One region of the Fulverythrobacter fulvus genome, then DNA from elsewhere that is predicted to be linked to it. Evidence: predicted binding sites of a transcription regulator. Region 1 holds the regulator's gene; the other holds the start of a gene.
The links. Region 1 encodes LexA, which represses DNA repair genes until DNA is damaged. Its sites were predicted from a motif close to GTTCCNCNCTTGTTCT; they were not measured.
Positions count from the first base shown of each region.

Region 2: a site for LexA is predicted at 2,505-2,520, ahead of uvrA (excinuclease ABC subunit UvrA). Genes of this name have one in related genera too.

Region 1 covers NZ_JBANRM010000001.1:219,460-223,834, reverse strand. Annotated here, with positions in the region: gene moaC (cyclic pyranopterin monophosphate synthase MoaC) at 1-145, shown strand, start outside; gene WFP36_RS01045 (molybdopterin molybdotransferase MoeA) at 150-1,346, shown strand; gene lexA (transcriptional repressor LexA) at 1,417-2,109, shown strand; gene WFP36_RS01035 (ComEC/Rec2 family competence protein) at 2,116-4,335, opposite strand; gene gltX (glutamate--tRNA ligase) at 4,364-4,375, shown strand, end outside.
Region 2 covers NZ_JBANRM010000001.1:761,098-765,472, forward strand. Annotated here, with positions in the region: gene uvrA (excinuclease ABC subunit UvrA) at 1-2,435, opposite strand, end outside; gene WFP36_RS03620 (transferrin-binding protein-like solute binding protein) at 2,565-4,375, opposite strand, start outside.

The DNA of each region.
Region 1 (4,375 bases):
GGAAGCCATGACTGCCACCTCCATCGCGTTGCTGACCGTGTACGACATGGCCAAGGCGTTCGACAAAGGCATGGTGATCGAAGGCGTGCGCCTGCTCGCCAAGAGCGGCGGCAAATCGGGCGAATGGCGGGCACCGGAAGCCTAGGCAGATGAAGCCGCCCCTTCCCCTGAAAGAGGCTCAGGCCCGGCTGCTGGAAAGTGTCCATGCATTGCCGGCCGAGGATGTGCCGGTGGAGGCCGCGCTCGGCCGCTGCCTTGCCGCACCGCTCATTGCCCGGCGAACCCAGCCTGCCGCCGATCTTTCCGCGATGGATGGCTATGCCCTGCGCGAAGGTGAAGCCGGGCCCTGGCGCGTGGTGGGCGAAAGCGCGGCCGGGCACCCCTTCCCCGGAACAATTGCCCCCGGCGAAGCGATCCGCATTTCCACAGGCGCCCTGATGCCCGCAGGCGCGGATGCCGTACTGCTGCAGGAAAACGCCGCGCGCGATGGCGACAGGCTTAGCCTCAATGGCGAGGGTGAGCCGCGCGCGCGCCATATTCGCCGTGCGGGCTTCGACTTCCGCGGCGGTGACGAACTGCTCCCCGCAGGAACGCGGATCGGCCCGGCACAGGTCGCGCTCGCGCTTTCCTCCGGCAATGGCGCACTCGGCGTCCACCGCCGTCCGCGCCTTGCCATTATCGACAGCGGCGACGAACTGGCCGCCGATCCCGCCAAGTGCGCACCGCACCAGATACCCGCCAGCAATGGCGCGATGCTGGCGGCAATGACACAGGGGCTCGCCGCCGAAATCCGCCGCATCGGCCCGGTTGCCGACGATCTCGGCGCGCTGGCGGCGGCGTTCGATCGGGCAGGCGATGCCGAGTTGATCGTCACCAGTGGCGGCGCCTCGGTCGGCGATCACGATCTCATCCGCCCGGCGCTCGAAGCATGGGGTGCGCAAATCGACTTCTGGCGCGTGGCGATGAAGCCCGGCAAGCCGCTGCTCGTGGCCCGCAAGGGCAGCACGACCGTGCTGGGCCTGCCGGGCAATCCCGTTTCCAGCTTCGTTACCGCCTATTTCTTCCTGCTGCCCATGCTGCGAGCCCTTTCCGGGGATCGCCGCCCCCAGCCCGCCCCGATCCCGCTTCGGCTTGCGGGGGAAATGCCGGCAGGCGGGGCAAGGCTGGAATTCGTGCGGGCCTTGCTGGTGGATGGCGAGGCAGTGCCGGTCAGCGAAAAGGACTCGAGTGCCCTGCGTGCGATGGCCACTGCCGAATTGCTGCTGGAACGGCCTGCCAATGCCCCTCCAGCCACGCAGGGAAGCGTTGTTCCGGCCTATTGGATCGGAAATGGCGGGGTTGCTTGACTTGTAGGAAGAAGTTGCCTAGTTGTTCCGCATTCGTTCCCTAAATGGAACATTTGAGGAGGCCGCTTCGATGCTCACCGCCAAGCAACATGAGCTTCTGTTGTTCATCCAGACCCGTCTGGAAGAATCGGGCATTTCCCCGAGTTTCGAGGAAATGAAGGAAGCGCTGGACCTCAAGTCCAAGTCCGGAGTGCACCGCCTGATTTCCGCGCTGGAAGAACGCGGCTTCATCCGCCGCCTGCCCAATCGGGCCCGCGCGCTGGAAGTGCTCAAGAACCCCGAAGATGTGAACGCCAAGGGCAGCAAGCCCGCCGCTCCGGCCAATGATGCGGTGAGCCGCATCGCGACGCCGCCGCGCGCTCCGGCCTTTGCCGCCAATGACGTGATCGAGATTCCGCTTCACGGCAAGATCGCCGCAGGCGTTCCGATCGAGGCGCTGGAAAGCGACCGCACATTGCCGGTTCCCGCTGCACTGCTCGGCGCGGGCGATCATTATGCGCTGGAAGTGTCCGGCGATTCGATGATCGAGGCCGGCATTCTCGATGGCGACTTCGCGCTGGTGAAGCGTACCGACCATGCCCGCGATGGCGAAATCGTGGTGGCGCTGGTGCGGAACGAGGAAGCGACGCTCAAATATCTGCGCCGCGAAGGTGGCCGCATTCGCCTCGATCCGGCCAATGCCGCCTACGATCCGCAATATTACGAACCGCATGAAGTGATCGTGCAGGGCAAGCTGGCGGGCCTGCTGCGCCAGTATCACTGAGGCAATTCATCGAGACGATGTGGCAAGCGCGCCCGGCCCTGTGTCGCGGCGCGCTTGTCTGCTTCTCCACCAGCCATGATTGCCTTGCCCCTCGGCCACAGTCTTCACTTCATGCCTGCCGAGATAGATCGCGAGGCCACCGGTCTCGTCGAGGGAGCGGTGATCCGCCTTGATCCAACGCGGATGGCAGGATCGCGGCAGATAGCGGTCCGCCACGACGATGTCGGCCAGATCGCAGGCCGCGGCAAGTTGACGCTCGTCGATCCGCTCCTTGCTCAGCGCCAGCAGCAAGTGCCACTCGCGCCCACCCCGGTTTAGGGTCGCAACGCAGAAATCCGCGCTGCAGCGGGCTCCGTGCCACTGGGTCAATATCTGGACCTCGCCTTCGGTCCCGGCCATTTCCTGAAGAGTCTCGCGGGCAAAGCTGCTGCGCGATTCCCGCAGGACCAGCAGCCGCTCGCCTTCACCCGAAATGCCGACTTCCCGCCCGTCGCGCGAAATCAGGACATCCGGCACCGGCGTGATCGCCAGCAGGAAACAGGCAAGTCCCAGCGGCACTGCCGCAAAGAGCCGCACTCGCCCGCGCCACAACCCGAGCCAGAGCCCGCCTGTGACAAACAGGGCGAAGGCGCCCTTGCCCATTTGCGGCATCAACTTCACTGCGCCCGGCTGATCGGCGGTGAAATGGGCCAGCGCCAGCAGAAGCTCGAGCGATTTACCCGCCAGCCACCATGCCGGGCCGCCCAGCCCGACAGTGTCGAGCGCCAGCCCCAGCGCGATCAGCGGCATGGAAACGAAAGTCGTCAGCGGGATCGCGACGACATTGGCAAAGGCCCCGTAAAGCCCGGCGCGATGGAAATGGAACAGCACGACCGGCATCAGGGCGAATTCGATCACCAGCCCGGTAAGCAGCAGCATCGTCCCCCGGCGAAGCGCCAGCACCGGCCAGCCTTCATCGCGCGGGGCGAGGAAGGCCCGCACCGGACCGGCACCGTGCAGCGCGACGATCGCGATCACTGCCGCAAAGCTCATCTGGAAGCTCGGCCCCACCAGCGCTTCCGGCCAGAGCAGCAGCACGAATGCGGCCGCCACCGCGATGAGCCGCAAGGAGAGCGGCTCGCGCCCCAGGGCCAGCGCCAGCAATACCAGCACCGTACCGACGCAACTGCGCACTGTGGGAACCTCGGCCCCGGTCAGCAGGGTGTAGCCGATCCCCGCCAGTGCCGCGATGGCCGCCGCTGCCACGGGCAGGCGTACGCGCAGCGCCAGCCATGGCCACAAAGCCAGCAGCCTGATTGCGATGAAATAGGCCGCCGCGATCACCGCACTGACATGCAGCCCGCTGATCGATAGGAGGTGGGAGAGCCCGGCATCGCGCATCGCCACCTCGTCCGCGACCGCGATGGCACCCCGGTCGCCGCTCGCCAGCGCCGCGGCAATGGTACCGGGAGAACCGTCGAGCCGGGAACGGACATGATCCGCAAGACTGCGCTGCAAGGCGCCAAGGCCGCCGGACCGGGCGGCAGGCTCCACCAGTTCGGGCGAGGACAGGGCACTGCCTGTCCCCGCCAGCCCGTCAAACCAGGCGGCGCGGGCGAAATCGTAACTGCCCGGCAGTAGGGGCGGCGCGGGCGGCATGAGCCGGGCTCTGATCCTGACCCGGGCGCCCTCCCCCAATCCGGTAACGTCCTTTTCCAGCGGGAGATTGACCCGCACCTTGATTGCCCGCCCGGTTCCCGGCTCGCGCGTGGCGAGCACCAGCCTCACCCGGCCTTCGGCGGGCTGCTCGATCCGTTCGAGCACGCGGGCGTCGAATTCTCCCGCAACCGGCCGCGCAATCGGCTCCGTCCCGACCAATGAAGACTTCGCCCAGACGACCGCGACTCCGAGCGAGAATGCGAGTCCCATGGCGAATATTGCCATCCGCAAATGGGCGCGCCGGTCATCCGTGCGCCACAGGGCCAGTGCCGCCATGCCGCCCATGAACCCCGCCAGCATCGCAAATAGCCATTCCGCGGCGGTGCCAAGCACGAACCAGGCCCCGATTCCCGCGGAAAATGCCACTGCAAGCCAAGGTCCACGGTCGAATCCGGATGCGTCCAAAAATGCGTCGATCCTGTCTCCTGCGCTGGACAAGAGCCGTTCCATTCGCCAATGCGTCTGCTGCATCGCAGCATCCTGAGGCAGTTCCTCCAGCGGAACGGAAACGGGTGGGCTGTCTGCCATAAGAACAATGGAAAGGATCAAGTGGGTCATGGCAAGCGTT
Region 2 (4,375 bases), 540 kb from region 1:
ATGGAGTGGCCCTTGAACTTCACTTCCAGCGTTTCGCGATTGTAGCGCTTGCCGTGGCATTCCTCGCAAGTGACGTAGACATCCGGCAGGAAGTGCATCTCGATCTTGATCAGCCCGTCGCCCTGGCACGCCTCGCAGCGGCCGCCCTTGACGTTGAAGCTGAAGCGCCCGGCCTTGTATCCGCGCGCCTGCGCTTCCGGCAGGCCGGCGAACCAGTCGCGGATCTGCGTGAAGGCGCCGGTATAGGTGGCCGGGTTGCTTCGCGGCGTGCGGCCGATGGGCGACTGGTCGATCTCGATCACCTTGTCGCAATGTTCGAAGCCGGTGATCTTGTCATGCGCGCCCGCGATCACCCGCGCGCCGTTGAGCGTGCGGGCAGCCCCGGCATAGAGCGTGTCGATCGTGAAGCTGGACTTGCCGCTGCCCGATACGCCGGTGATGCAGGTGAAAGTGCCGAGCGGCAGGCTGGCGCTGACATTCTTGAGATTGTTCGCCCGCGCGCCATGGACGGTCAGCTTGTGGCCGTTGCCCTTGCGGCGCTGTTTCGGCACCTCGATCTGGCGGGTGCCGTTGAGATAGGCGGCAGTGAGGCTCTTCTTGCTCTTGAGGATATCCTTCAGCGTGCCTTCGGCCACCACTTCGCCGCCATGGACGCCCGCGCCTGGGCCAAGATCGACCACATGGTCCGCCGCGCGGATCGCATCCTCGTCATGCTCCACCACGATCACCGTATTGCCCAGATCGCGCAGGCGCTTGAGCGTTTCCAGCAGCATGTCGTTATCGCGCTGGTGCAGGCCGATGGAGGGCTCGTCCAGCACGTAAAGCACGCCGGAAAGGCCGCTGCCGATCTGGCTGGCGAGGCGGATGCGCTGGCTTTCCCCGCCGGACAGCGTGCCGCTCGTCCGGTCGAGATTGAGATAATCCAGCCCGACATTGTTGAGGAAGCCCAGCCGCTCGTTGATTTCCTTGAGGATGGCCTTGGCGATCTGGTTCTGCTGCGCGGTCAGTTCGTGCTGGAGATTGCCGAACCATTCCACCGCATCGCTGACAGACAGGCGCACCGGCGTGGCGATATCCGCGCCGGCGACCTTCACGGCCAGCGCCTTTTCATTGAGGCGCTTGCCGCCGCAGGTCTCGCAGGGCTGCGCGGTCTGGAACTTGGACAATTCCTCGCGCATCCAGGCGCTGTCAGTCTGGCCCATGCGGCGGTTGAGATTGCCGATCACGCCTTCAAAGGCCTTACGCACGGTATATTCCTTGCGCCCATCCTTGAAGGTCAGCTCCACCGGCATGCCGCCCGTGCCGTGCAGGATGATCAGCTTCTGGTCCGGCTCAAGGTCTTTCCACGGCGTTTCCAGGCTGAAATCGTAAGCCTTGGCCAGGCTAGCCAGCACCTGCATGTAATAGGGCGACGGAGGATTGCTCTTGGCCCAGGGCACCACGGCGCCCTTCTTCAGGCTCAGTTCCTCATTGGGCACGACCAGCTGCGGGTCGAACAGCAGCTTTTCGCCCAGCCCGTCGCAGGCCGGACAGGCACCCTGCGGAGCGTTGAAGGAGAACAGGCGCGGCTCGATTTCCTCGATGGTGAAGCCGCTGACCGGGCAGGCGAATTTCTCGCTGAACACGATGCGGTTGGCGGGCAGGCCCGCCCCCTTGAGCTGGCCGCCCGTGACATTCGGCCCGCCCTGCTCCGCCTCTCGGCCGGGTACTACGCCATCGGCCAGATCGACATAGGCCAACCCCTCGGCAAGTTTCAGCGCGGTTTCGAAACTGTCGGCAAGGCGCGTTTCGATCCCTTCGCGCACGGCGAGGCGATCGACCACGACTTCGATGTCATGCTTGTACTTCTTGTCGAGCGCGGGCGCCTCGGCGATCTCGTAAATCTCGCCGTCGATCCGCACGCGGGTGAAGCCGGCTTTCTGCCATTCGGCCAGTTCCTTGCGATATTCGCCCTTGCGCCCGCGCACCACCGGGGCGAGCAGATAGAGCCGCGTGCCTTCGGGCAGCGCCATCACCCGATCCACCATCTGGCTGACGGTCTGCGCGCTGATCGGCAGGCCGGTGGCCGGGCTATAGGGCACACCCACCCGCGCCCAGAGCAGGCGCATGTAATCGTAGATCTCGGTAACCGTCGCCACGGTGGAGCGCGGGTTGCGGCTGGTAGTCTTTTGCTCGATCGAGATAGCAGGGCTCAGGCCATCGATATGCTCGACATCCGGCTTCTGCATCATCTCCAGGAACTGGCGGGCATAGGCGGAGAGGCTCTCCACATAGCGGCGCTGCCCCTCGGCATAGATCGTATCGAAGGCCAGGCTGGACTTACCCGAGCCGGAAAGCCCGGTGATGACGATCAGCTTGTCCCGCGGAAGGTCGATATCCACGCCCTTGAGATTATGCTCGCGGGCACCGCGTACGGAAATGGTGGTGAGTGACATGAGCGCGATCTGGGGGCTGGAGGGCGAAGAGTCCAGTGACCTTCAAGGCAGACCGCCGGACGCCCTTTTGTTCCGCAAATGTTCGCGCCCGTCAAGAGCCCCGCTTAGAACAGGTTCGTTGAAGACGATCTATTGCTTGCCCACCGCGACTCCCATGATGGCAATCGTCTCCGCGCCATCGAACGGGTTCGTGACACGCCCGCCGAAATCCGCCCCGATCTCATTTGCGGCCGGGCCGAAAAAGTTGCCCCGAAAATACGAGGAACTCACGCCGGCTCCGCTGAAGCTTGCCGCAATGGGTCGAGGCACCCGTGCATCTATCGAACCGTTCAAGCCGAATGAAGCGAGGCTCAGCACCTGACCGGACGCATCGTTGGTCAGAACGGGAGAGATGTCGCCTGTCACCGACATTGATGCGAAGTTGGCCGTGAGATTGAAATTGCCGGAGACGGCGTAACTGTTGTTCCCGCCGGAAAAACTGGCCCCGCTGCCATAGAGGATACCCCGATAATTTGCCGATCCGGTGGTAGGGAAAATGGTCGACGATATCGGCATGCCATAGATGAAATAGGCTGTGCTGGAGGCGACATGACCGGCAGTCGACGCGGGGCCGGAATGGGTAAGGCTGCCGAAGCTCAGATAGGAAAGGGCAATCGTGGGATTTGACGCGCCCGGATTGGAGACATGCAATTCGTCGGCAATGCTGCCTGAAGATCTTCGATAGGCTGAGAAGGACGCATTGCTTTGCCCTGCCACGCGATCCGCTGAAGTGAATGTTACCAGCGGTTCGTTCATCTTCGCGAAGGCATAGCTTCCGGAAGTGAAATTCACGGTCACCGCATCTGGTTCACCCCCGATATAGGTGCCCGGTACGGCGACCGGCCTGCCATTTGCATCAAGCTCGACTGTCCACCCATTCGCCCAGAACCGGGGATAGAGGTTAGGGCCGACGGTTCCGGTGAAGGCATGCTCCCCCGTCAGGCTATCGAGCCCGGGATTCCCGCCTGCCTCGGCGCGGCGGCCGGTGAGCGTTCCCATGATTGTGATATTGGTGTCCGAACCGACGAAGACGGCGCCCAGCTCATCCGCGCCAGGACCGTAGAAACGGCCTTTCAATTGATTGTACATGGGAAAGATGAAAAGCCGCCCGGTAAATTCGTTCGTGTTGGACGTAAGCGTCGCTTCGCCATCATAGGCAACCGGAGAATGAGGAACGCCGGTTCCGGGTTCAATTGTCGTATATTCGCCTGAGAGCAGAATTTTGCCCGTGCCGAAATCGACCCCCAACACACCTTCGCCGCTGAAGGAAACAAGATTATCGTAATAGGCAATCACCCCGAGCATGTCGGTGGTGAAATTGCCCTTGCCGCTATGCGGCATATTCGCATCGGGAGTTTCCACGCCGTAAGTGAATGCGTCGAACGTGCCTGAAATTGCGCTGTTACTCTCAACGGTCCGCTGCCAGAAACCTGCTCCGACATAGCGATAGGTCATGCGCCCGCTCGTTCCGGGCCTCGTCATGGTCAGAGAATCCGTCGTATTTCCGCTCTTGCGGACATATACGTCGATCAAGGCGTTGCTTTGCGCCGCATCGCGATCAGAAGCGCCGAAGGATTGCGACTTTCCCCCACCAGTGATCGTGTAGCGTTTTGCCGAGGCGTCGTAGACCACACCGATTGAGGAGAATGCCGCCGAGTTGGTGCCCGGTGAACCATTCTTTGGATAGTTTGCACTGCCGCTCACGCCGTCGTTGACAAAGTTTTCGCTCGCCAGCGGAGTCAGCAAATCGTCATTGGTGCCTGTGGACGGCGTCGGCGTCGGTGTGCCTGCGGTCGGCGTGGGGGTCGGTGTACCGCCTGTGGGAGTCGGCGTCGGCGTGGAATTCACCCCGCCCCCGCCGCATGCACCCAGCATCAGCCCCAGCGCGGCGAGCGAAGCCC